Regions from separate parts of the Halopseudomonas sp. genome, predicted to be linked through region 1. Evidence: predicted binding sites of a transcription regulator. Region 1 holds the regulator's gene; each other region holds the start of a gene.
The links. Region 1 encodes LexA, which represses DNA repair genes until DNA is damaged. Its sites were predicted from a motif close to CTGTNTNNNNANACAG; they were not measured.
Positions count from the first base shown of each region.

Region 2: the regulator LexA is predicted to act here: its motif matches at 4,892-4,907, upstream of recA (recombinase RecA).
Region 3: the regulator LexA is predicted to act here: its motif matches at 1,142-1,157, upstream of recN (DNA repair protein RecN).

Region 1 covers NZ_JAYPMU010000001.1:143,959-151,423, forward strand. The annotation lists gene mfd (transcription-repair coupling factor) at 1-503, shown strand, start outside; gene AAFM31_RS00685 (CsiV family protein) at 500-1,066, shown strand; gene AAFM31_RS00690 (S-methyl-5'-thioinosine phosphorylase) at 1,086-1,838, opposite strand; gene AAFM31_RS00695 (mechanosensitive ion channel family protein) at 1,835-2,998, opposite strand; gene nagZ (beta-N-acetylhexosaminidase) at 2,995-3,981, opposite strand; gene AAFM31_RS00705 (L,D-transpeptidase) at 4,031-4,519, opposite strand; gene AAFM31_RS00710 (TetR family transcriptional regulator) at 4,576-5,244, opposite strand; gene lexA (transcriptional repressor LexA) at 5,457-6,065, shown strand; gene sulA (SOS-induced cell division inhibitor SulA) at 6,076-6,564, shown strand; gene AAFM31_RS00725 (hypothetical protein) at 6,631-6,876, opposite strand; gene AAFM31_RS00730 (DUF6586 family protein) at 6,949-7,449, opposite strand; gene topA (type I DNA topoisomerase) at 7,461-7,465, opposite strand, start outside.
Region 2 covers NZ_JAYPMU010000003.1:206,367-213,831, forward strand. The annotation lists gene groL (chaperonin GroEL) at 1-531, shown strand, start outside; gene fdxA (ferredoxin FdxA) at 1,036-1,359, opposite strand; gene mutS (DNA mismatch repair protein MutS) at 1,505-4,084, opposite strand; gene AAFM31_RS04005 (CinA family protein) at 4,327-4,848, shown strand; gene recA (recombinase RecA) at 4,960-5,997, shown strand; gene AAFM31_RS04015 (regulatory protein RecX) at 6,010-6,453, shown strand; gene AAFM31_RS04020 (LOG family protein) at 6,413-7,465, opposite strand, start outside.
Region 3 covers NZ_JAYPMU010000007.1:85,897-93,361, forward strand. The annotation lists gene recN (DNA repair protein RecN) at 1-1,114, opposite strand, end outside; gene grpE (nucleotide exchange factor GrpE) at 1,345-1,920, shown strand; gene dnaK (molecular chaperone DnaK) at 2,010-3,929, shown strand; gene dnaJ (molecular chaperone DnaJ) at 4,053-5,189, shown strand; gene dapB (4-hydroxy-tetrahydrodipicolinate reductase) at 5,204-6,010, shown strand; gene AAFM31_RS07445 (hypothetical protein) at 6,074-6,850, opposite strand; gene carA (glutamine-hydrolyzing carbamoyl-phosphate synthase small subunit) at 7,213-7,465, shown strand, end outside.

The sequences.
Region 1 (7,465 bases):
AACCGGAACTGGAGCAGCCTCTTGGCGGCGGAACCGATATCAATCTGCGCCTGCCCGCACTGATTCCCGAAGAGTACCTGCCGGACGTCCACGCCCGCCTGATCCTCTACAAACGCATCGCCAACGCAGCGGACGAAGAAGCGCTGAAGGATCTGCAGGTTGAGATGATCGACCGTTTCGGTCTGTTGCCCGAGCCGGTCAAAACCCTGTTCCGCATTACCACACTTAAACTGCGCTGCGAGCCACTGGGTATAACCAAGGTCGACGTTGGCGCGGAGCACGGCCGGATCGAGTTTGCCGCTGACACGCGGATCGACCCGATGGTGCTGGTGCGCATGATTCAGGACAGCCCGCAACGCTATCGACTTGAAGGCGCAACGGTATTTCGCTTCAATTCGCCCATGGGCAACGCCGAGCTGCGCCTGAATACGGTTGAAGCCTTATTTGAACGCCTCACCGAAACCCCGAAAGACACCCCTAAAGGCAAAGGAAAACGCCCATGAAACTGTTGAGCAAACTGCTCTCCGTCGCCCTGCTGTCCACCCTAGCCTGCGTTTCGCTGTCTGCCAACGCTGAAGACTATCTGGTTGAGGTGGTGTTCTTCGGGCAGCCATCTGCGCCACTGGTTCAGGGCACGCCTCCGGACCTGGACTGGGCTGCCGAGGCAGTTGACCTCGAAGGGACCGCACGCACCGACGTACGCACCATCGATCAGACGCGCTACCGGCTGAGCAACCAGGCTCGCAAGCTGGAGCAAAGCGGTTATCAGATATATCTGCATCAGGCTTGGACTCAGCCGCTGGACAATGATCTGATCGTCGCCCTGCATCGCGGCAATGCCGACAATGGCATCTATCCCATTCAGGGATTGGTCAACCTGCGGCAGGAGAACCTGACTGAACTGAAAGTCGCGTTCTGGCGTAATCGTTCGGCAGCAGAGCTGCAACTGCAGTCCGAAACGCCGCTAATCTCAGAGTTTCTGCATCAAACCCGCGCCTTGCGCCCGGGCGAGGTTCATTATCTGGACCACCAAAGCCTTGGCATGCTAGTAACCATCAGCCGCTGAACGGACGACCACCGCGCGCTCAGGCGCGCGGTGAGGCCTTGAGAACCTGCTGCAGCACCGCCTTAACCTGCTGCATCCCGGCATGAACAACCGCTTCAATCGCCTCCATGGTGATCACCTCCGTCGCCTTACCGGCAGCCGGGTTCACCACCAGTGCCAGACAGGCGTACGCCACATCCAGCTCTCGAGCCAATGCGGCTTCCGGCATGCCAGTCATACCCACCAGATCAGCACCATCACGCTCGAGCCGCCGAATTTCCGCCGCCGTCTCCAGTCGAGGCCCCTGGGTCGCAGCATAGACGCCGCCAGGGAGGCACTGATGCCCGTGCGCACGGAGCGCTCCAAGTAATTGCTGACGCAACGACTCGTCGTAAGGCGAGGTGAAGTCAATATGCGTCACCGCCTCCAGATCATCCTCGAAGAACGTAGAGGCCCGCCCCCAGGTGTAATCAATCAGCTGGTCCGGCACACAGAATGCACCGGTACCCAGCGCTGGATGAATCCCGCCGACCGCGTTGACCGCAATGATGCGATCAACACCGGCTTCACGCAGGGCCCAGATATTGGCGCGATAGTTCACCCGGTGCGGCGGTATACGATGCGGGTGACCATGGCGCGCCAGGAAGCAGACCAACTGTCCACCGATGCGCCCTCGCACCACGGGTGCTGACGGCTCTCCCCACGGCGTCTGAACCTGGTCTTCGCCCTCAATCTCCAGCCCGTCCAGCGCACTGAGGCCGGTACCGCCGATAACGCCCCAAGTTCCGCTCACGCGTCGTTCTCCTGCAGCTCACGCGCAGACTCACGCAGCCGCCCGCCAGCATCCTGAGCACTACGCAACTCGAGCGCATCCGGCAAATGAATGGTCGACGTCGGGAACGCGACCTGCGCTTCATGCTTCTCGATAATGGCCAGAATCTTGAGCAATACATCTTCTTTCACGCGATGGAATTCAGCCCAGACTGGCGTAGTGAAGCAGTAAATAAAGAAGTCGACCGAAGACGGCGCACAGCGATCAAAGAACACCATCAGCGTCTGCTCCTGATCGATATCCGCGTGACTCTGCAGCATCTTGCGCACGTCGGCCACGATCGGCTCCATGCGCTTGATATCGTCATAACGAATGCCGATATGCTCGTAGATCCGCCGATGGGTCATGCGCGAGGGGTTTTCCACCACAATGTTGGCGAACACTGCATTGGGGATATACAGCGGACGCTTGTCGAACGTGCGAATCCGCGTCAGGCGCCAACCGATCTCCTCAACCGTCCCTTCGATATTGCGATCCGGCGAGCGCACCCAGTTACCGACCACGAACGGACGATCAAGATAAATCATCAAGCCGCCGAAGAAGTTGGCAAGCAGATCCTTGGCAGCAAAGCCAACGGCAATACCACCAATACCACCGAATGCCAGCACCCCGGAAATGCTGTAACCCAGCGATTGCAGCACCACAAGCGCCGCGGTAATGACCACTGAAGCCCGCAGCAGCTTGCCTATCGCGCTAACGGTGGTCTGGTCAGCCGGCGTCTCGCGATAATAGGGGTCCACCAGGCGCCGCTCGACCTGCTGCATCATGCGCAAAATGAACCAGGTCAATAGCACTATCAGCAGCACGCGCTGTACCTGATCAAGCACGTGCGCCAGGCTCTCGTCCATCTGCACCGCAGTAATCCGAGCCGCCCACATCAGCCCCATGCTCCAGATCAGCACCCAGGCTGGCCGACGCGCCGCGCCCACTAGGGCGTCGTCCCAAATATTGCGGGTTTTCTCTGCACGTTTCTGCATGTGATCCAGCACACGCTTGGCGATGTAGGCGCTCACCAACGATGCCAGCACCACGGCAAACACATGATAGATCCAGGCCTCGCCAATCAGCGGAAGCTGCTCAAGCTGCAGCTGCTCCGGCAGCTGTTCAATGAAGTCATTCAAACCAGATCAAACTCCCTCAACAAAGAAACTGCCTGATGCCACTCAGGCGCCGCACGGTAGTCAACACCGGCCGGTGTGCACGTCAGCATGCGCGCGATCCGGGCCGGGCATTGCAAACCTTGCTTCTGCGCGTGCACCAAGCCCTCTTCCGCCGCCGCACGATCATTACAGATCAGCAACATGTCGCAACCCGCCGCCTGCGCCGCATCAACCCGTTCAGCCATACCGCCAACCGCATGCGCACCGGCCATGGTCAGATCGTCACTGAAGATAACCCCATCAAAACCCAGCTCCGCCCGCAGAATGTCCTGCAGCCAGCGGGTCGAGAAACCAGCCGGCAAGGCATCGACCTGCGAATACACAACGTGCGCCGGCATAATCCCATCGAGTTTGCCCGCAAGCGCCGCAAAGGGCACGAGATCAGTACGTCGAATCTCATCCAGCGGGCGCTCATCGACCGGCAGCGCAAAATGTGAGTCCGCTTCAGCCCAGCCGTGCCCCGGAAAGTGCTTGCCGGTAGCGGCCATACCCGCCGCGTGCAAACCATCGATATAGGCGGCCGCCAGCCGCGCAACCCGCGCAGGATCGCCACCCAGCGAACGGTTACCAATCACCTGGCTACGGCCGTAATCAAGGTCCAGGACAGGTGCAAAGCTGATATCGATACCGCAAGCGAGCATCTCCGTCGCCATAACCCAGGCCGCCGCCTGGGCGACAGACTCGACACGGCCGTCGTCAACCGCAGCCACATCCGCCAACGCCGGCAAGCGCAGTACGTCGCGGCGCAAGCGCTGGACCCGCCCACCTTCCTGGTCAATCGCAATCAGCATGTCCGGACGCTCCTTGCGGATTGAGCGCACGAGCTCAGCAACCTGACGGGGCGACTCGGTATTGCGCGCAAACAAGATCAAGCCGGCGACTTCCGGTTGACGCAACAACTGCCGATCCTCTGCTTCCAGCCAAAGGCCAGGCAGATCCAACATCAAGGCACCCTGTTTCAATATTACTTCTCCTGAATACGGTAACGCGCCCTCAAAGCGCATCAATCTGAACGCTACAACCGACCGGTGTGCGTTCGAACAGTTCCAGCATGTCGGCATTGCGCAGACGGATGCAGCCATGAGAAAGCGGCTCACCCATCGGCTGATCGTCACCAGTACCATGCAAATAGATATAGCGGCGCTGGGAATCGACCCGACCACCACGATTGAATCCGACCTGCTCGCCGCAGAGCCAGAGAATACGCGTCAGGATCCAGTCCCGTTGCGGGAACCGATCCGCCAACGCTTGCGACCAAATCTCGCCAGTAGGACGCCGGCCGATAAACACCGCACCCAGCGGCAAACCATCGCCAATGCGCGCACGCACGCGGTGGGCACCGCGCGGCGTACATCCGGACCCCTCCTGCTCGCCAGGCCCGTTAAGTGCAGTAGAAACGATATAGCGACAGACCGGCTCACCGGCGCGGTAGCCGATTAGCGTCTGATCGTTCAGGGAAATATGGATATGATCAAGCTGCATGTCACCTCCGGCGCTGCGCACACCTTAGCGGACAGCGCAGCGCAGGTAAATGCAGCCTAGAGTGCCACCACTTCGGGGCTCGCAAGCGCAGCGCTTTCAGCGCGCATGCCTGCGGCCAGGAAAGGCACCATCAGGCGCAAGACATCATCTACGGGACGAGGCTCGCCCAGCTCGGCTTCCGCAATGGCCCGCAGCGCCTTCATGCTCGACATGGTGAACGCTGCACTACCAAGCATAAAGTGCACGCGCCAGAACAACTCCTGCGGAGGTATGCCCGGCACCGCACTGACCAGAAGTTGCATATAACGCTGAAATACCTTGCCATACACTTCACTGAGGTATTTGCGCAAATGGCCTTGGCTCTGATTGAATGCCAGACCAAGCAAGCGCATGAAGGTAGAAAGGTCATTACCACTACGCGGCTTCACTGCTAGCGCCTGATGCACCAGCATCTCCAGCAGAGCCTCGAGCGTCAGCGGCGTGTCCTTGTCCCGCGACTCACGCAAGTCCAACTCTTTCTCAAGGCTGCTGACGAATGGATCAAGGAAGCGCACGAATACCGCTTGAATCAGCGCCTTCTTCGACCCGAAGTGATAGTTAACGGCGGCCAGATTTACGCCCGCCTTGCTGGTGATAAGGCGCAGAGAGGTTTCAGCAAAACCTTTTTCGGCGAAAAGCTGTTCAGCGGCGTCAAGAATTCGCTTGACCGTGTCGGACTGCGCCATGCGCTCCCCCAGTGAGACAAACAATCGTTTCAAACATACGTTTAAAACGAATTTAGTGTCAACCCCAAGCCTGCTCCCCGCGCCAATCAGTCGCGCCACTCTCCCACTCCTTTATCAATCCGCTCAAGTAAACGGCATCAACATTGGGGGTTGCCGAGACAAAACAACTGTATATAATCCCAGATACTGGATAAAAACACAGGCTAACCGCGATGCAGAAACTAACCGCGCGACAACAGCAGGTTCTGGCATTCATCAAGGAATACATGGACAGCAATGGCTATCCGCCGACCCGGGTCGACATCGCCAAAACCTTGGGCTTCAAATCGCCCAATGCCGCCGAAGACCACCTGCGCGCGCTAGCCCGCAAAGGCGCAATCGAGATGATCCCCGGCGCATCCCGTGGCATCCGACTGCCAGAGTCAGAGAACGAAGCAAACGATGATCAGTTACCAGTAATCGGCCGGGTCGCCGCTGGCGCGCCCATCATGGCACTGGAAAACATCGAAGATCATTGCCGCATATCCCCCGACTTTTTCACCCCGCGCGCCGACTACCTGCTGCGCGTTCAGGGAGAAAGTATGAAAGACATCGGCATCATGGATGGCGACCTGCTGGCCGTGCACCGCACCAGCGAAGCTCGAAATGGCCAAGTCATCGTCGCGCGCATCGGCGAGGAAGTGACCGTCAAGCGCTTCCAACGCCAGGGCCGCAAAGTGTCGTTGATTGCAGAAAATCCGGACTTCAAGCCAATTGAAGTCGATCTCGCAGAACAGGAACTTACCATTGAAGGTTTAAGCGTCGGAGTTATCCGCCGCTGAGGAGCTGATCATGCAGTACGCCCGCACCGAGCAACAGACCCTGACTCAGACTGACCTGTTTCATAACGCCTTGATGGCGACACGTCTCAAGCACCACGCCTTCGAGCAACCCGTTCACGCCAGCCCGCAAGAGGATGAGCCGGACGGCAGCTACAGCGAGATGACGCTGCAAGGCAGCGCCCGTCAATGCTTGCAGTGGCTGGCTCCGGTATTGCGCGAACTAAGCCAGAAGGACTGCCGCCGCTGGCTTACGCTGATCGACCCGCCTGCCTCGGTTAGCCAACAGTGGCTGCGAGGGGCCAACCTCGACCCTCAGCGCATCATGATTGTGCGCTCCAAGGCTGGCATGGATAGCCTTAAGCTCTGCTGTGACCTGCTCAAGATGGGCGGCAGCCATACCGTCGTCAGCTGGCTCGACCGCGACAGCTGCGTAGCCCCTCGCCTCGAGCGTGCGGCGCAGGTCGGTCGCTGCCAGAGCCTGAACGTTCACCTTGGCTGAGAGCAGATACAAAAAAGGCCAGCTAGCTGCTGGCCTTTCTGGTGCTCATGGCACGTCCAAAATCACTTAGTGCAGAACGCGACTTTCAGGAATAACCTCGTCGTCGCCATCGTCCTCATCCATCATCTGACCCGCTGCCTGCATACCAGCGCTGATCATTGCCTTGGCAACTTCGATATAACTTTCCTGCAGATACTCGCGCGCATCGCGGGAGAATTCGATCACCACCAACGGCTCACCTTCTTCGTCGGAACGGCGCAGAGCAACCTTGCCGTTGGCGAGCTCGACGATTTCAAGGAAGGGTGAAGGCATTGCGGAGATCTCCTGTCTGAACTGCGCGCAGTGTAACACAGCGCCGCATTCAGGGCATCCGCGATCCCGCCGTCACCACTCCTGCATGCCGTCCCGATAGGCCCGTACGCGACGGGAAATTTCCTGCAACGCCTCCTCCGCCTGCCCGCTGGTCCATTCGGCGACAGGAGTAGCACTGGTAGCAATCAGAGAGTTGGTCGAGTTATCGACAGGCTGCGGCGGCGCCTGCAGGCGTTGCCAGGCAGCAATAACACCCGCGAGCCAAGTTTCCGAGTTGTCGGCCAACTCGGTCAACTCAGCCAATTCAGGGCCGGGAAAACGCGTCACCACGGAGGGAATCAACACGCCCTCCACATCACGCGCATCGACCAGCGGCCAGCGGTAGCGATCCGCAACCTCATGAATCAGCGCCAGAACACCCCGATACAGGTGAAACACCGCATGCTCACGATGGTACTGCGCCTGCGTCAGCGCATCGATCGCATCACTCTGCTCCGCCTGCTGCCAGGATTCGATAGCCCGGCGAGCAAAGTACAACGCCTGATTGGTGCGGGTATAGACTTCGTTAGCCATGGTTGCCTGCCTTACC
Region 2 (7,465 bases), on a different contig from region 1:
CTGGCTGGTGGCGTTGCGGTAATCAAGGTTGGTGCTGCTACCGAAGTAGAGATGAAAGAGAAGAAGCACCGCGTAGAAGACGCGCTGCACGCTACTCGCGCTGCCGTTGAAGAGGGTGTGGTACCTGGCGGTGGTGTTGCTCTGGTTCGCACTCTGGCTGCGATCGAAGGTCTGGCTGGCGACAACGAAGATCAGAACGTCGGTATCAAGCTGCTGCGCCGTGCTGTTGAAGCCCCGCTGCGTCAGATCGTTACCAACGCCGGTGAAGAAGCTGCCGTTGTTCTGGAGCGCGTCAAGGCAGGCGAAGGTAACTTCGGCTACAACGCTGCGACCGGCGCTTACGGTGACATGATCGATATGGGTATCCTGGATCCGGCCAAAGTAACCCGCAGCGCGCTGCAGGCTGCTGCTTCCGTTGCCAGTCTGATGATCACCACCGAGGCGATGATCGCAGAGCTGCCGGAAGAGAAGCCGGCCATGCCTGACATGAGCGGCATGGGTGGTATGGGCGGCATGGGTGGCATGATGTAATCAGCCCCCCGGCTAAACCCGAAACCCGGCTCTCGCGAGCCGGGTTTTTTTATGTCTTACCGATACCGTGCATGCGCACACCTTGTAAGAGATCTCCTACAAGGTGTGTGAGACTTCGCCGTCATGGGGCGTGGGTGGAATGGGTTTTTACTTGTGCTTAAATTGGTAACCATTTGATTTTATTGTATTTATATTTCTTATGGCAGTCTGTTTTGGTCGCTGGAGGGGGTTGCGGGCGGCCAGAGATTCCATATTATGTACCCATGCGCAACGGACGGCGCTACTCGGCAGGGAGCTGAGTCAGGGATTTTCAGGACGATGGAGCCAGGACGGCTGGACACGGAAAGCACATATGGAATAAAGAGTGGGCGGGCTATCCCGCCCCTTTTTTTGCCTGAAATTTGTGTCGCGCGACCTTTGGAGCGAGCGGCAGAGTCACGTCAGCAGGCAAGCAACAGACATAAAAAAAGCCGGCGTTGAGCCGGCTTTTTTGTGGACGCTGAATTAGCGCTCCAGGTATTGCAGTTTGTCCGGAACGCCATCCCACTCTTCAGCGTCGGCCAATGCGTCTTTCTTCTCGGTGATGTTCGGCCACACTTCAGCCAAATCTGCGTTCAGCTCGGTGAACTCCTGCATGTCCTCCGGTACTTCGTCTTCGGAGAAGATGGCGTTGGCCGGGCACTCAGGCTCACACAGTGCGCAGTCGATGCACTCGTCCGGATGAATGACCAGAAAGTTCGGGCCTTCGTAGAAGCAATCAACCGGGCAGACCTCAACGCAATCGGTGTATTTGCACTTGATACAGTTGTCGGTAACAACAAAGGTCATGGGGAGGTCTCCATTGAATCAGGCTGGCAAAATCTGGCGCGTAGTCTAGCAGTTTTTTCCCGGCGGTACAGGGTAACGCCGGGTTTTGCGCAGATTAAAGCGAGGTCGCAACACGTTTGATGCAAATGAATATCATTTGCTGAATTTACGACCACTCGCGTTTCAGTTTGTACAGTAGCTCAAGGGCCTGGCGTGGGCTGAGGTCATCGGGATCCAGGGCCTGCATCTGTTCAACCAGCGGGTGCGGCGCGCTGGCAAACAGATCACTCTGAAACGGTTGCTCATTGGTACCTGCAGGCTTGCTGCCGTGTTGCTCGAGGCTTTGTTGCTCAAGCTGCGCAAGGTGCTCGCGGGCCCGCAGGATTACCGGGCGCGGCACGCCGGCCAGTTGAGCAACCTGCAGACCGTAACTCTGGCTGGCCGGGCCGGGCTGTACGTTATGCAGGAACACAATGCGTTCATTGTGCTCGGTGGCGTTCAGGTGGACGTTGGCGACCCCTTCGTCGGTGTCGGCCATGCCGGTTAGCTCGAAGTAGTGCGTGGCAAACAGCGTGAAGGCCCGTACCTTGGCGAGATACTCTGCGGCGGACCAGGCCAGCGACAGGCCGTCGAAGGTACTGGTGCCGCGCCCCACTTCGTCCATCAGCACCAGGCTGGCTTCGGTGGCGTTGTTGAGGATGTTGGCGGTCTCGCTCATCTCGACCATGAAGGTCGAACGGCCGCCAGCCAGGTCGTCGCTGGAACCGATCCGGGTAAAAATGCGGTCGACGCAGGACAGCTCAACGTCGGCGGCGGGCACAAAGCTGCCGATATGGGCCAGCAGGACGATCAATGCGGTCTGGCGCATGTAGGTGGATTTACCGCCCATGTTCGGGCCGGTAATAACCAGCATGCGGGTGTCAGCGTCCAGATCCAGGTCGTTGGCAACAAAGGGCGTTTCCAGTACTTGTTCGACGACCGGGTGACGCCCCTGGCTGATCTGCAGCTGACTGCCTTCGATAAAGCGTGGACGGCTGTAGTCCAGGCTACCGGCGCGTTCTGCCAGCGTGCAGAGCACATCAATCTCGGCGAGGCTGGCGGCACTGGTTTGCAGGGCGGCAAGGTCTTCGTTCAGGCGATCCAGCAGTTCGTCATACAGCTGCTTCTCGCGGGCCAGTGCGCGGCTGCGCGCGGACAGCGCCTTGTCTTCGAAGGCTTTCAGCTCGGGGGTGATGAAGCGCTCGGCGCCCTTGAGAGTCTGGCGGCGAATGTAGTCCACCGGTGCCTGATCCGCCTGACTGCGGGACAGTTCAATGAAATAGCCGTGCACCCGGTTGTAGCCGACCTTGAGGGTGCTCAGCCCGGTACGCTCGCGCTCGCGGGTTTCCAGATCAATCAGGTACTGGCCTGCGTTCTCGCTGATGTTTTGCAGTTCATCCAGTTCGGCGTCGAAGCCGGCCTTGATCACGCCACCGTCGCGCAGTACTGCCGGCGGGTTTTCAATCACCGCGCGTTCCAGCAGGTCGGCTAGCTCGGGATAGGTCCGCACCTGATCTGCCAGTTTGCGCAGATGGGGCGTTTCCAGCGACTGCATGCAGTCCTGCAACGCGGGCAGGGCGGCCAGAGCGTCGCGTAAACGCGCAAGGTCGCGCGGGCGGGCCGAACGCAGGGCAACACGGGCGAGGATACGTTCGATGTCGCCGATGCCCTTGAGCTGCGGTTGCAGGTCCAGATAGAACTGCTGATCGAGCAGGGCGCTGATGCTGTCTTGACGGGCGCCGAGTACTTTGAGGTCGCGCAGCGGGCGGTTCAGCCAGCGCGCCATCAAGCGACTGCCCATCGCGGTCGCGGTGTGGTCGAGCACGTCGAGCAGGGTGTTGTCGCGGCCGCCGGACAGGTTCTGATCGATTTCCAGGTTGCGACGGCTGGCGCTGTCGATGATGACGCTGTCTTCGAAGCGCTCCTGAGCGATGCTACGAATATGTGGCAGAGCCGTGCGCTGGGTTTCCTTGGCGTAGCTGAGCAGAGCGCCGGCTGCGCCGAGGCCGAGGGTCAACTCTTGGCAGTCGAAACCGACCAGATCCTTGGTGCCGAACTGCTGGGTCAGCGCTTTGAAGGCGCTGTCTTGATCGAATTCCCAAGGCGCGCGGCGACGCACGGCACGGCGGCGCTCGATCGGCGTATTGCTTTCCCAGTCATCGGGAATCAGGAGCTCGGCTGGCGCCAGGCGCTCCAGCTCACCGAGCAGGGTTTCCCAGCCGCGCAGCTCCATCACCACGAAGCGACCGCTGTTGATGTCCAGAGTCGCCAGACCAAAGCCGCGTTCAGCACCAACCAGCGCTGCCAGCAGGTTGTCGCGGCGCTCATCCAGTAGCGCTTCATCACTGACGGTTCCAGGAGTAATGATGCGGGCAACCTGGCGCTCGACCGGACCTTTACTGGTGGCCGGGTCGCCAACCTGCTCACAGATGACGACGGACTCGCCCAGCTTGACTAGCTTGGCCAGATAACCCTCGGCCGCATGGAAGGGAATGCCTGCCATCGGGATCGGCTGACCGCCGGACTGCCCGCGGGCGGTGAGGGTGATGTCGAGCAGGCGAGCCGCTTTTTTTGCGTCGTCGTAGAAGAGTTCGTAGAAGTCGCCCATGCGGTAGAACAGCAGCTGTTCCGGGTGCTGCTGCTTGATGCTGAAGTACTGTTGCATCATCGGCGTGTGGGCGGTGGATTCGGATTTGCTCTTTTTCATCAATGACTCGAAATATGCGTAAAAGGCGGTGTCACCGGGCGCGATGGATGCGCTGAGGGCGGTGGCTGAGGCGCCGTTTCAGGTTGGCGCAAAGGGTATCACGTCGCTGCTTGTGACTGCAGCGCCGGGCAACGTTTGCGCGCGGTGAACCCTGTGCGCTTGAACGTGGTCGCAGGGGTATTCGCAGCGGGCCTGCCAACTGGCATGCTGTGGCCTGATTTCACCCTGTACAGGAGTACCGCATGTCGCACTATGACCCGTTGATTGACTCCGCCGCTGCACGGCTGGGCCGGGTACTGGATGAGCTTGGCTTCAAGGTGACCACTGCCGAGTCCTGTACCGGTGGGGGTATCGCTGAGGCCGTCACCCGGATTGCCGGCAGTTCGCGCTGGTTTGAAACCGGCTTTGTTACCTACGCCAACGCCAGCAAAAGCCGTTGGCTGGGGGTTGAGTCTTCAGACCTTGAGGCGCACGGGGCTGTCAGCGAACCGGTCGTTCAGGCGATGGCCAAGGGCGCACGGGATGCGGCGCAAGCGCAGATGGCTGTTGCCGTCAGCGGGGTTGCCGGGCCTGATGGAGGCAGCGCCGACAAACCGGTGGGCACTGTGTGGTTTGGCTGGGCGCTGGAGGATGGCAGCGTAGTCACTGAGTGCAAGCGTTTTCAGGGGGGGCGCCGAGAGGTGCGTGCCCAGACTGTTTTGCACGCACTTGAGCGGCTGGTAAAAGAAGCGCAGAAGCAGGCTGCGAACCGGTTGTCAGTCTGAATTAAATCGGGGGTAGGCGGGTCATTTTTTCTGTGGAATAATACTGACCAAATATACAGTAGTTGATCGGTTGGTCGCTTCGGTGCCCGCCCCAAGCCAAGAGGATGCGAAATGGACGAGAACAAAAAGAAGGCGCTGTCGGCGGCCTTGAGCCAGATTGAACGTCAGTTTGGCAAGGGCGCGGTGATGCGCATGGGCGATCACGAGCGTCAGGCCATCCCGGCCATCTCCACCGGCTCGCTCGGTCTGGATATCGCCCTCGGTATCGGCGGCCTGCCCAAGGGCCGTATCGTTGAAATCTACGGACCGGAGTCCTCCGGTAAAACTACTCTGACCCTGTCGGTCATCGCGCAAGCGCAGAAGCAAGGTGCAACCTGCGCCTTCGTCGATGCCGAGCACGCACTCGACCCCGAGTACGCCGGTAAGCTGGGCGTCAACGTGGATGACCTGCTGGTGTCGCAGCCCGATACTGGTGAGCAGGCGCTGGAGATCACCGACATGCTGGTGCGCTCCAACGCGGTGGACGTGATCATTGTCGACTCTGTGGCCGCACTGGTGCCCAAGGCCGAGATCGAAGGCGAGATGGGTGATCACCACGTCGGTGTGCAGGCTCGTCTGATGTCGCAGGCGCTGCGCAAGATCACCGGTAACATCAAGAACGCCAACTGCCTGGTGATCTTCATCAACCAGATCCGCATGAAGATCGGTGTGATGTTTGGTAATCCGGAAACCACCACCGGCGGTAACGCGCTGAAGTTCTACTCCTCTGTTCGTCTGGACATCCGCCGCACCGGCGCAGTGAAGGATGGCGACGAGGTGGTCGGCAGCGAAACCCGCGTCAAGGTCGTGAAGAACAAGGTAGCTCCGCCGTTCCGTCAGGCTGAATTCCAGATCCTGTACGGCACCGGTATCTACCACAATGCCGAGATCATCGATTTGGGCGTACAGATCGGTCTGGTCGAGAAATCCGGTGCCTGGTACAGCTATCAGGGCAACAAGATCGGACAGGGCAAAGCCAACGCGGCCAAGTTCCTGCAGGATAACCAGCAGGTAGCCGATGAGATCGAGAAGGCTATCCGTGATCAGCTGCTGGCCAAGCCGGGCAAGGCCAAGGCAGAAGCCGAGGCTGATGCAGAGCTGGAAGGCTAAGAGCGGAGCGTGATGCGCTCGCGTAACGCGCTGGACAGCCCGGCGGCAATTCGCCGCTCGGCAATGGATCTACTGGCGCGGCGCGAGCACAGTTACAGTGAATTGTTGGGTAAGCTGCGTCAGCGCGGCGCGTCGACTGATGCAGCGGAGATTGAGCTGGATCGCCTGGTCGAAGACGGTTTGCTCAGTGATGCGCGTTTTTGTGAAGCCTACCTGTATGCCCGTAGCCAGCGCGGTTACGGGCCCGCCCGGTTGAAGGAAGAACTACGCCAGCGCGGGGTGTCAGATTCGCTGGTGGAGCGCACGTTAGCCGAGTTTGACCAAGACTGGTCAGCGCTAGCTCAGCGTGTATTCAACAAGCGTTTTCCTGAAGGCAGGGCCAGTGATGCTGCTGAGCGCGGCAAGCAGCTGCGCTTTATGCAGTACCGCGGGTTTGGTGGTTTTCAGGTCGATTGATGAAGTCGATCAAGGCCCGCAGGCTGCCCTGATCCCGTTCATTGAAGTCAAAGCACAGACGCGTCAACGAACCCAGTTCGGGTTCATCCTGTTCCATCTCACACACGCCTTGCTGCACAAATCCCCCTGACCTGCAGATATGTCCAAAACGGGCGTCCAGCTGCGCCAGAGCCTGTTCGTTTAGTGGCTGATTCAAGCGCAACATGAACTGTTCGCCCACGCGCCGGGACGAGTGGTAATTGCTGTAGAAATCCAGCACTACCTGCATGGCCTGAGCGGGTGACGCGCAAGGTGTAAGCAGATTGATGTCGTCCGGTTTGATGTAGTGATTGTCTGCCAGTTGGCTGCGCAAGAACTGCAGGAAGGCCTGCCAGTACTGACCATCGGGTTGATCAAGCAGGATGATCGGCACCATCGGGCTCTTGCCCGTTTGCACCAGTGTGAGTACCTCCAGCGCTTCATCAAGGGTTCCGAAGCCACCGGGGCAAAGGATCAGTGCGTCGGCTTCTTTAATGAAGAACAACTTGCGCAGGAAGAAAAAACCGAAGGACAGATCGTGGCTGGTGTCGTGCACTACGCTGTTGGAGCGCTGCTCGAACGGCAAGGTGATGTTGAAGCCCAGGCTGTGATCCAGGCCGGCGCCCTCGTGGGTAGCGGTCATGATGCCGCCGCCGGCGCCAGTGATCGCCATGTAATCGTTGGCTGCGAGTTCGGCACCCATCGCGCGAGCCAGGTCGTACAGTGGATGGTCGGGCGGCGTCCGCGCTGAGCCGAAGACGGTTACCTTGCGGCGGCGCTTGAATATCTCCATTCGCGAAAAGGCCTGCTCCATTTCGCGAATGGTGTGCAGCATGATCTTGGCGTCCCAGCGGTTGCGGTCAGCCTGGGCCATGCGGATTACGTCCAGCAGCATGTCACGGTACAGCGAGGCGTTTTCGCTGTCAGCGGCGCAAAGCTGAATCAGCTCATCAACCTTGACGGGGATAGCGCTGCTGCCGGTCTGCCAATGGCG
Region 3 (7,465 bases), on a different contig from region 1:
CCTTGCTGCGCTGCGCCGATAGCTTTTCGCTTAGTTGGCGATAGTGAGCCTGGTAGGCAATCAGTTCTTCCTGCAGACGCTCTGCGTCGGCAGCTTGCTGTTGCTGGCCTTCCAGCTCGTCGATCAGTTGCTGCTGCAGCGCGGGCAGCTCGTGCGGCTGGATGCGGTGCTTGCGTGCGAGGTCGAAGATTGCGCTGAGGCGCTCTTCGACGTATTGCTGACGCTCCGGGTCGGCCTCGAAGTGGTCAAGGTAGCGCGTCAGTTCGCCGACGGCTTCCTCGATTTGAATCTGTGCGCTGGCAAGCAAATCACTGGCTTCGCCCAGCTGTGTGCTGTGACTTTTGAATGCGTCGAGCCTGCTCAGGCTGGCGGTGAGGGCTTCCAAAACGCTGCCGGAGTCGTTTTCGCTGCAGATGTTGATGACCTGCTGGCAGGAATGCAGGATCTGGTCGGCGCTGGCGAGTTGGCGTTGCTCGGTTTCCAGTGCTTCGAGTTCGCCATCCTGCAAGCTGAGGTTATCGAGTTCGTCCAGTTGGTAGGTGAGCAGTTGCTGGCGCGCAGTTTGGTCCTCGCTCTGCTGACTGGCCTGTCGCAGGGCCTTTTCGGTTTGGCGGCAGCGCTGGGCAGCAAGTTGGACCTGGCGTGCCAGATCGCCGGCGCCGGCGTATTCGTCCAACAGTCGGCGGTGGGTATCGGTTTTCAGCAGTGATTGGTGTTCGTGCTGACTGTGGATGTCGATCAGCATCTCACCCAATGCGCGCAGGTCCTGCTGGGGACATGGGGCGCCGTTGATGTATCCGCGTGAGCGGCCTTCGGCGGTAATCACGCGCCGCAGGATGACTTGCTCGTCATCCTGCGCCAGGTCGCGCTCTTCGAGCCACTGGCGTGCTTCCGGGATATCGCGAATGTCAAAGGTGGCCAGGATGTCGGCCTTGTCTGAGCCGGGGCGCACGGCTCCGCTATCGGCACGGTCGCCCAGAGTCAGGGCGAGGGCGTCGAGCATGATCGATTTCCCGGCACCGGTTTCGCCGGTAATTACACTCATGCCGCCACTGAGTTCGAGCTCGAGGTTGTCGACGATCGCGTAGTTATTGACCGCGAGATGGACCAGCATGGCGCGCGCTCCTGGAAGAAAAATGTTCTGGTTGTTTATACAGTAGTTTGCTCGAGGGCGACAAGCCCCTCCTGTTCCTCGTGCATCGCTGTGCAAATTGACCCTTGAAGCCGTGTGGACAGTCCCCATATAGGTTGCCAGACGCGATCGGTTACGCCGGTCGTTCATTATTGACTGCGTGTACAGCGATTGCGCGCAAACACACGCCCAGCCTATTACAGGAGAAAGACATGGCAGAGGAACAGAGACCGGATCTGCAGGATCAGGACGACATGGTTGACCAGACCGTTGCGACTCCCGAGGGTGATCTTGCAGCGCGTGTAGCAAGTCTGGAAGAACAGCTGGCTACCGTCCAGGATCAGGCTCTGCGGGCTGCCGCTGACGTGCAGAATGCGCGTCGCCGGGCCGAGCAGGATGTGGAGAAGGCGCACAAGTTCGCGCTGGAGCGTTTTGCCAACGACCTGCTGCCGATTGTCGACAGCCTGGAGCGTGGCCTGGAGCTGTCCAGCGCCGATGATCCAGCGATCAAGCCGATGCGCGAGGGGATTGAGCTGACCTTGAAGATGTTTGCCGACACCCTGGCGCGGTTCCAGGTGGTGCCGGTGCTGCCCGAGGGCGAGCCCTTCAATCCTGAGTTGCATCAGGCTATGGCGATGGAAGAAAGCACCGCCGTTGAACCGAATACCGTACTCAAGGTGTTCCAGAAGGGCTACACCCTCAGCGGCCGTCTGCTGCGTCCGGCCATGGTAGTCGTCAGCAAGGCCCCGGCCGCTGGTGCGCCCCCCTCGATTGATGAGCAGGCTTGAAATTGATTTAGCAGCCCCCATCAAGGGCTCATGAACAGATAAACAGCGCCGCTGACCAATACGCGGCAGTCAGATTCGGAGAGAAACTTATGGGCAAGATTATCGGTATCGACCTGGGGACCACCAACTCCTGTGTCTCTATTCTGGAAAACGGTTCCGCCAAGGTGATCGAGAACGCTGAGGGTGGTCGTACCACTCCATCGATTGTCGCCTACACCAACGACGGTGAAACTCTGGTTGGCCAGTCGGCCAAGCGTCAGGCGGTTACCAACCCGCAGAATACCCTGTACGCGGTCAAGCGTCTGATCGGTCGTCGCTTTGAAGAAGACGTCGTTCAGAAAGACATCAAGCTGGTGCCGTACAAGATCGTCAAGGCCGACAATGGCGACGCTTGGGTTCAGGTAAATGACGAGAAAATGGCTCCGCCGCAGGTGTCTGCTGAAGTACTGAAGAAAATGAAGAAGACCGCCGAGGATTACCTTGGTGAGCCGGTTACCGAAGCGGTTATCACCGTTCCGGCCTACTTCAACGACAGTCAGCGTCAGGCCACCAAGGATGCTGGTCGCATCGCCGGTCTGGAGGTCAAGCGCATCATCAACGAGCCGACCGCAGCCGCACTGGCGTACGGCATGGACAAGGCGCGTGGCGACTCCACCATCGTTGTATACGATCTGGGTGGTGGTACCTTCGACGTCTCCGTGATCGAAATCGCCGAAGTGGACGGTGAGCATCAGTTCGAAGTGCTGGCCACCAATGGTGACACCTTCCTGGGTGGTGAAGATTTCGACATGCGTCTGATCGACTACCTGGCAGACGAGTTCAAGAAAGAGAACGGCGTTGATCTGCACAACGATCCGCTGGCGCTGCAGCGTCTGAAGGAGGCGGCAGAGAAGGCCAAGATCGAACTGTCTTCCAGCCAGCAGACCGACGTCAACCTGCCGTATATCACTGCAGACGCGTCCGGCCCGAAGCACCTGAACGTCAAGGTGACGCGTGCCAAGCTGGAATCGCTGGTTGAAGACCTGATCAAGCGCAGCATCGAGCCCTGCCGCATCGCGATGCAGGATGCCGGTCTGGATGTGTCTGACATCAACGACGTTATTCTGGTTGGTGGTCAGACCCGCATGCCGCTGGTGCAGAAGACCGTTGCCGAGTTCTTCAATAAGGAGCCGCGCAAGGACGTTAACCCGGACGAAGCGGTTGCCATTGGTGCGTCCATTCAGGGTGCTGTTCTGGCTGGTGACGTGAAAGACGTGCTGCTGCTGGACGTTACTCCGCTGTCGCTGGGTATTGAAACCATGGGCGGCGTGATGACTGCGCTGATCGAGAAGAACACCACCATCCCGACCAAGAAGTCGCAGGTGTTCTCCACTGCTGATGACAACCAGACGGCGGTGACCATTCACGTGCTGCAGGGTGAGCGCAAGCAGGCGTCGCAGAACAAGTCGCTGGGCCGTTTCGACCTGGCCGACATTCCGCCGGCGCAGCGTGGCGTGCCGCAGATCGAAGTCAGCTTTGATATCGATGCCAACGGTATTTTGAACGTGTCCGCCAAAGACAAGGCGACCGGCAAAGAGCAGTCCATCGTGATCAAGGCGTCCTCTGGTCTGTCGGATGACGAAATCGAGAAGATGGTGCGTGATGCCGAGGCTAACGCCGAGGAAGATCGCAAGTTCGAAGAGCTGGTGACCGTTCGTAACCAGGCGGATCAACTGGTTCACGCGACTCGCAAGACCCTGACTGAGGCTGGTGACAAGGCGACTGACGAAGAGAAGGCCGCCATTGAAACCGCGCTGACTGATCTGGAAGCGGCGATCAAGACCGGTGAAAAGGAAGAGATCGAAGCCAAGATCAATGCGCTGTCCGAAGCTTCCGGTCCGCTGGTGCAGAAAATGTACGCTGAGCAGGCGCAGGCAGGTCAGGCGGAGGGCGCGGCAGGTGCCGAGTCCGGTAACGATGCCGATGACGTGGTCGATGCCGAGTTCGAAGAGGTCAAGGACAACAAGTAAGTCTTTGATGAACCGGGCCTGACGGTGTGCTGAGCGCACCGTCAGGCCACTCTGCCTGGCAACGCGGGAGCTTCTCCCGCGTTGCCGTTTGTGCCGAGTGTCTCTCTGAGGGAAATCGAACACATGTCCAAGCGTGATTATTACGAAGTGCTGGGTGTCGAAAAAGGCGCCAGCGAGGCCGAGCTGAAGAAGGCCTATCGCCGTCTGGCGATGAAGTTTCATCCGGATCGCAATCCGGATGACGAGAATGCAGAAGAGAAGTTCAAGGAAGCAACCGAAGCCTACGAAGTGCTGACCGACGCTAACAAGCGGGCAGCCTACGACCAATACGGTCACGCCGGTGTTGACCCGAACATGGGTGGCGGTGCGGGCGGCTTCGGCGGTGGAGCCAACTTCTCCGATATCTTTGGCGATGTATTTGGTGACATCTTTGGTGGCGGCGGTGGCCGCGGTCGTTCCAGTGTGCAGCGCGGCAGTGACCTGCGCTACACCCTGGAGCTGGATCTGGAAGAGGCGGTACGCGGCACCACGGTAACTATTCGGGTGCCGACGTTGGTTGGCTGTGAGACCTGTGATGGCAGCGGTGCGAAGAAAGGCACCACGCCGACGACCTGTACTACCTGTGGTGGTCACGGTCAGGTGCGTATGCAGCAGGGTTTCTTCTCGGTGCAGCAGACCTGCCCGCGTTGTCACGGTACCGGCAAGATGATCACCGACCCGTGCAAAGACTGTCACGGCAATGGTCGCGTCGAGAAGCAGAAGAATCTGTCGGTCAAGGTGCCTGCAGGCGTCGACACCGGCGACCGGATTCGTCTGGCTGGCGAGGGCGAAGCGGGGGTCAATGGCGGGCCGGCGGGCGACCTGTATGTCGTCGTATCGGTGCGTGAGCACAAAATTTTCGAGCGTGACGGCAAGAATCTGTATTGCGAAGTGCCGATCAGTTTTGTTGATGCGGCGCTGGGCGGTGAGCTTGAAGTGCCGACGCTGGATGGCCGGGTCAAATTGAAGATTCCGGAAGGCGCGCAAACCGGCAAGTTGTTCCGTCTGCGCGGCAAGGGCGTGACGCCGGTGCGCGGTGGGTCGCCGGGCGATCTGTTGTGCCGTGTTGTGGTTGAGACGCCGGTGAATCTGACCAAGCGGCAGCGTGAATTGCTGGAAGAGTTGCGCCAGACGCTCGAGGAAGAGGGTTCCAGTCAGTCGCCGCGGGCCAAGAGCTGGTTTGATGGTGTAAAAAATTTCTTTGAAGACATGAAGTTCTGAGTCGGAGACGCGACATGAGACGGATTGCGGTAATTGGTGCTGCCGGGCGCATGGGTAAGACACTGATCGAGGCCATCGGGCAGGTTGACGGTGCGGCGCTGACGGCGGCTATCGAGCGTCCTGACAGTTCGCTGGTGGGTGCTGATGCGGGTGAGTTGGCGGGTGTCGGTCGGCTTGGCGTTGCCATCAGTGGCGACCTTAAGCAGGTGGCTGATGACTTTGACGTGCTGATCGACTTCACGCACCCCACCACCACTCTGGTCAATCTGCAGATCTGTCGTGATGCTGGCAAGGCCATGGTCATCGGTACAACGGGTTTTTCCGAAGAGGAAAAGGCTCTGTTGGCTGAGGCGGGCAAGCAGATACCTGTCGTTTTTGCGCCTAATTTCAGTGTCGGCGTCAACCTCTGCCTCAAGCTGCTGGATATGGCTGCCCGAGTCATGGGGGATGAGGCTGATATCGAAGTGATTGAGGCGCATCACCGTCACAAGGTTGATGCACCGTCCGGAACGGCGCTGCGTATGGGCGAGGTTGTGGCTGATGCGCTGGGGCGCAATCTGGCTGAGGTCGCTGTCTATGGTCGTGAGGGGCAGACTGGTGCACGTGATCCGAAAACCATTGGTTTTGCCACTGTGCGTGCTGGCGATGTGGTCGGAGATCATACCGTGCTGTTTGCAACCGAGGGCGAGCGGGTAGAGATTACCCATAAGGCGTCCAGTCGGATGACTTTCGCCAAGGGGGCTGTGCGTTCAGCTATGTGGCTCGATGGTCGCGGCGCGGGTCTGTTTGATATGCAGGATGTTCTGGGCTTCAAAGGCTAGATATCTGGGTAATACCCACAAAAAAGGGTGGCCAATCGGCCACCCTTTTTTGTGGGCGTGGCATCAGTTGGTGCTGACGCTGGCCTCCGCGAGGTTCGCTTGCTCACGGGACAGGTCGTCCAGCGTCTGGGTATTTTTGGTCAGGTAGAACGCGGCGATAGTAGGTACCCAGTCGGCGTGGTGATTGATCAGGCGCGGCTGGATGAAACTGTACTGCTTATCGAGTCGGGCAAAGGTGTCAGTGTGCTCTGGCATCAATTGCTTGAGTTTGGCTGAGCCTTCGCTGATGCGGATGTCCAGTTCATCAAACAGTCCCTCGCGTGCCGGCAGGAAGTAGACGCCGACGGAGCTGAACATGTTGTTCTCGTATAGCAGGAGGATGCGGCTAGTCTCGATGCTTTGGCGCTGCAGGGCGACCAGGTTCTCTGGGCTGCCGGCGACTTCTGCTTCGTACAGTTCGGCTGCGGCGTTTTCCAGCTTGCCGTGGGCCATCATGATGCGGTTGACGGTGGCGAGGCTGTAATACTCCTCACCTTGCGGCATGGCCTCTAGTTCGCGAACCAGTTTAACGAAGTCGTTGTAGAGGGTGCGCAGATCGCCCGGGTTGTTCATTTGCCGCAGAAGGGCATCCATTTGCTGCAGTGCGGTGTTATAGGTTTCGCGGTTGCCGGGCTCGCGAACGCGCTCGTACAGGTTGTTGTCGATCAGCAGGTAGGTGCTGGCCTTGAAGGCTTCGCTGCGGAATTCGTGCAGTTGTTGCAGGCGCTGTGGGTCTGCATAAGCTAGCGAGGCGATGAGCAGCAGTGGCAGCACCAGCAGGCGTTTGAAGAGCGTTGGCATGGTGAGAATCCCCGGGTCCTTTGATCTTGTTCTTGTGTTTTCCGAGGCCTGGGAGGCGCTCGGTCTGACGGTCTGTGCCGTCTGCTGCGGGCTCCTGCCCGTCGGTGTTCAACGGCTGTTGTAACACAGAGTTGTTAGAGTTTGAAGAGATTGACCGGTAGAAGAGGTGGGTGCCGCTGGGTGGGGTGGGGCGGTCTCGGTGTGGATATTTTGACCTCAAGTGGTTAAACTATTGCGCTAATCTGTCTATTCAGCGCGTATCTGACAATGCCTTTGCAAGCGGGATGTTGTGTTCAGCACTACATTCCCGCTTTTGTGCAGCCCGCGTTTAGTGAAATGTGTCAGTTCTTTCGGAGGTTTTCTTGTCCAAGCCAGCCATTCTCGCACTCGCCGACGGCAGCATTTTCCGCGGTGAGTCCATCGGCGCCGACGGTTCCAGCGTCGGCGAGGTCGTGTTCAATACGGCCATGACCGGTTATCAGGAGATCCTTACCGATCCCTCCTATGCGCGTCAAATCGTGACGCTGACCTACCCCCACATCGGCAACACCGGCGTGACCCCTGAGGACGTTGAGTCTGATGCGGTTCAGGCAGCTGGTCTGGTCATTCGTGACT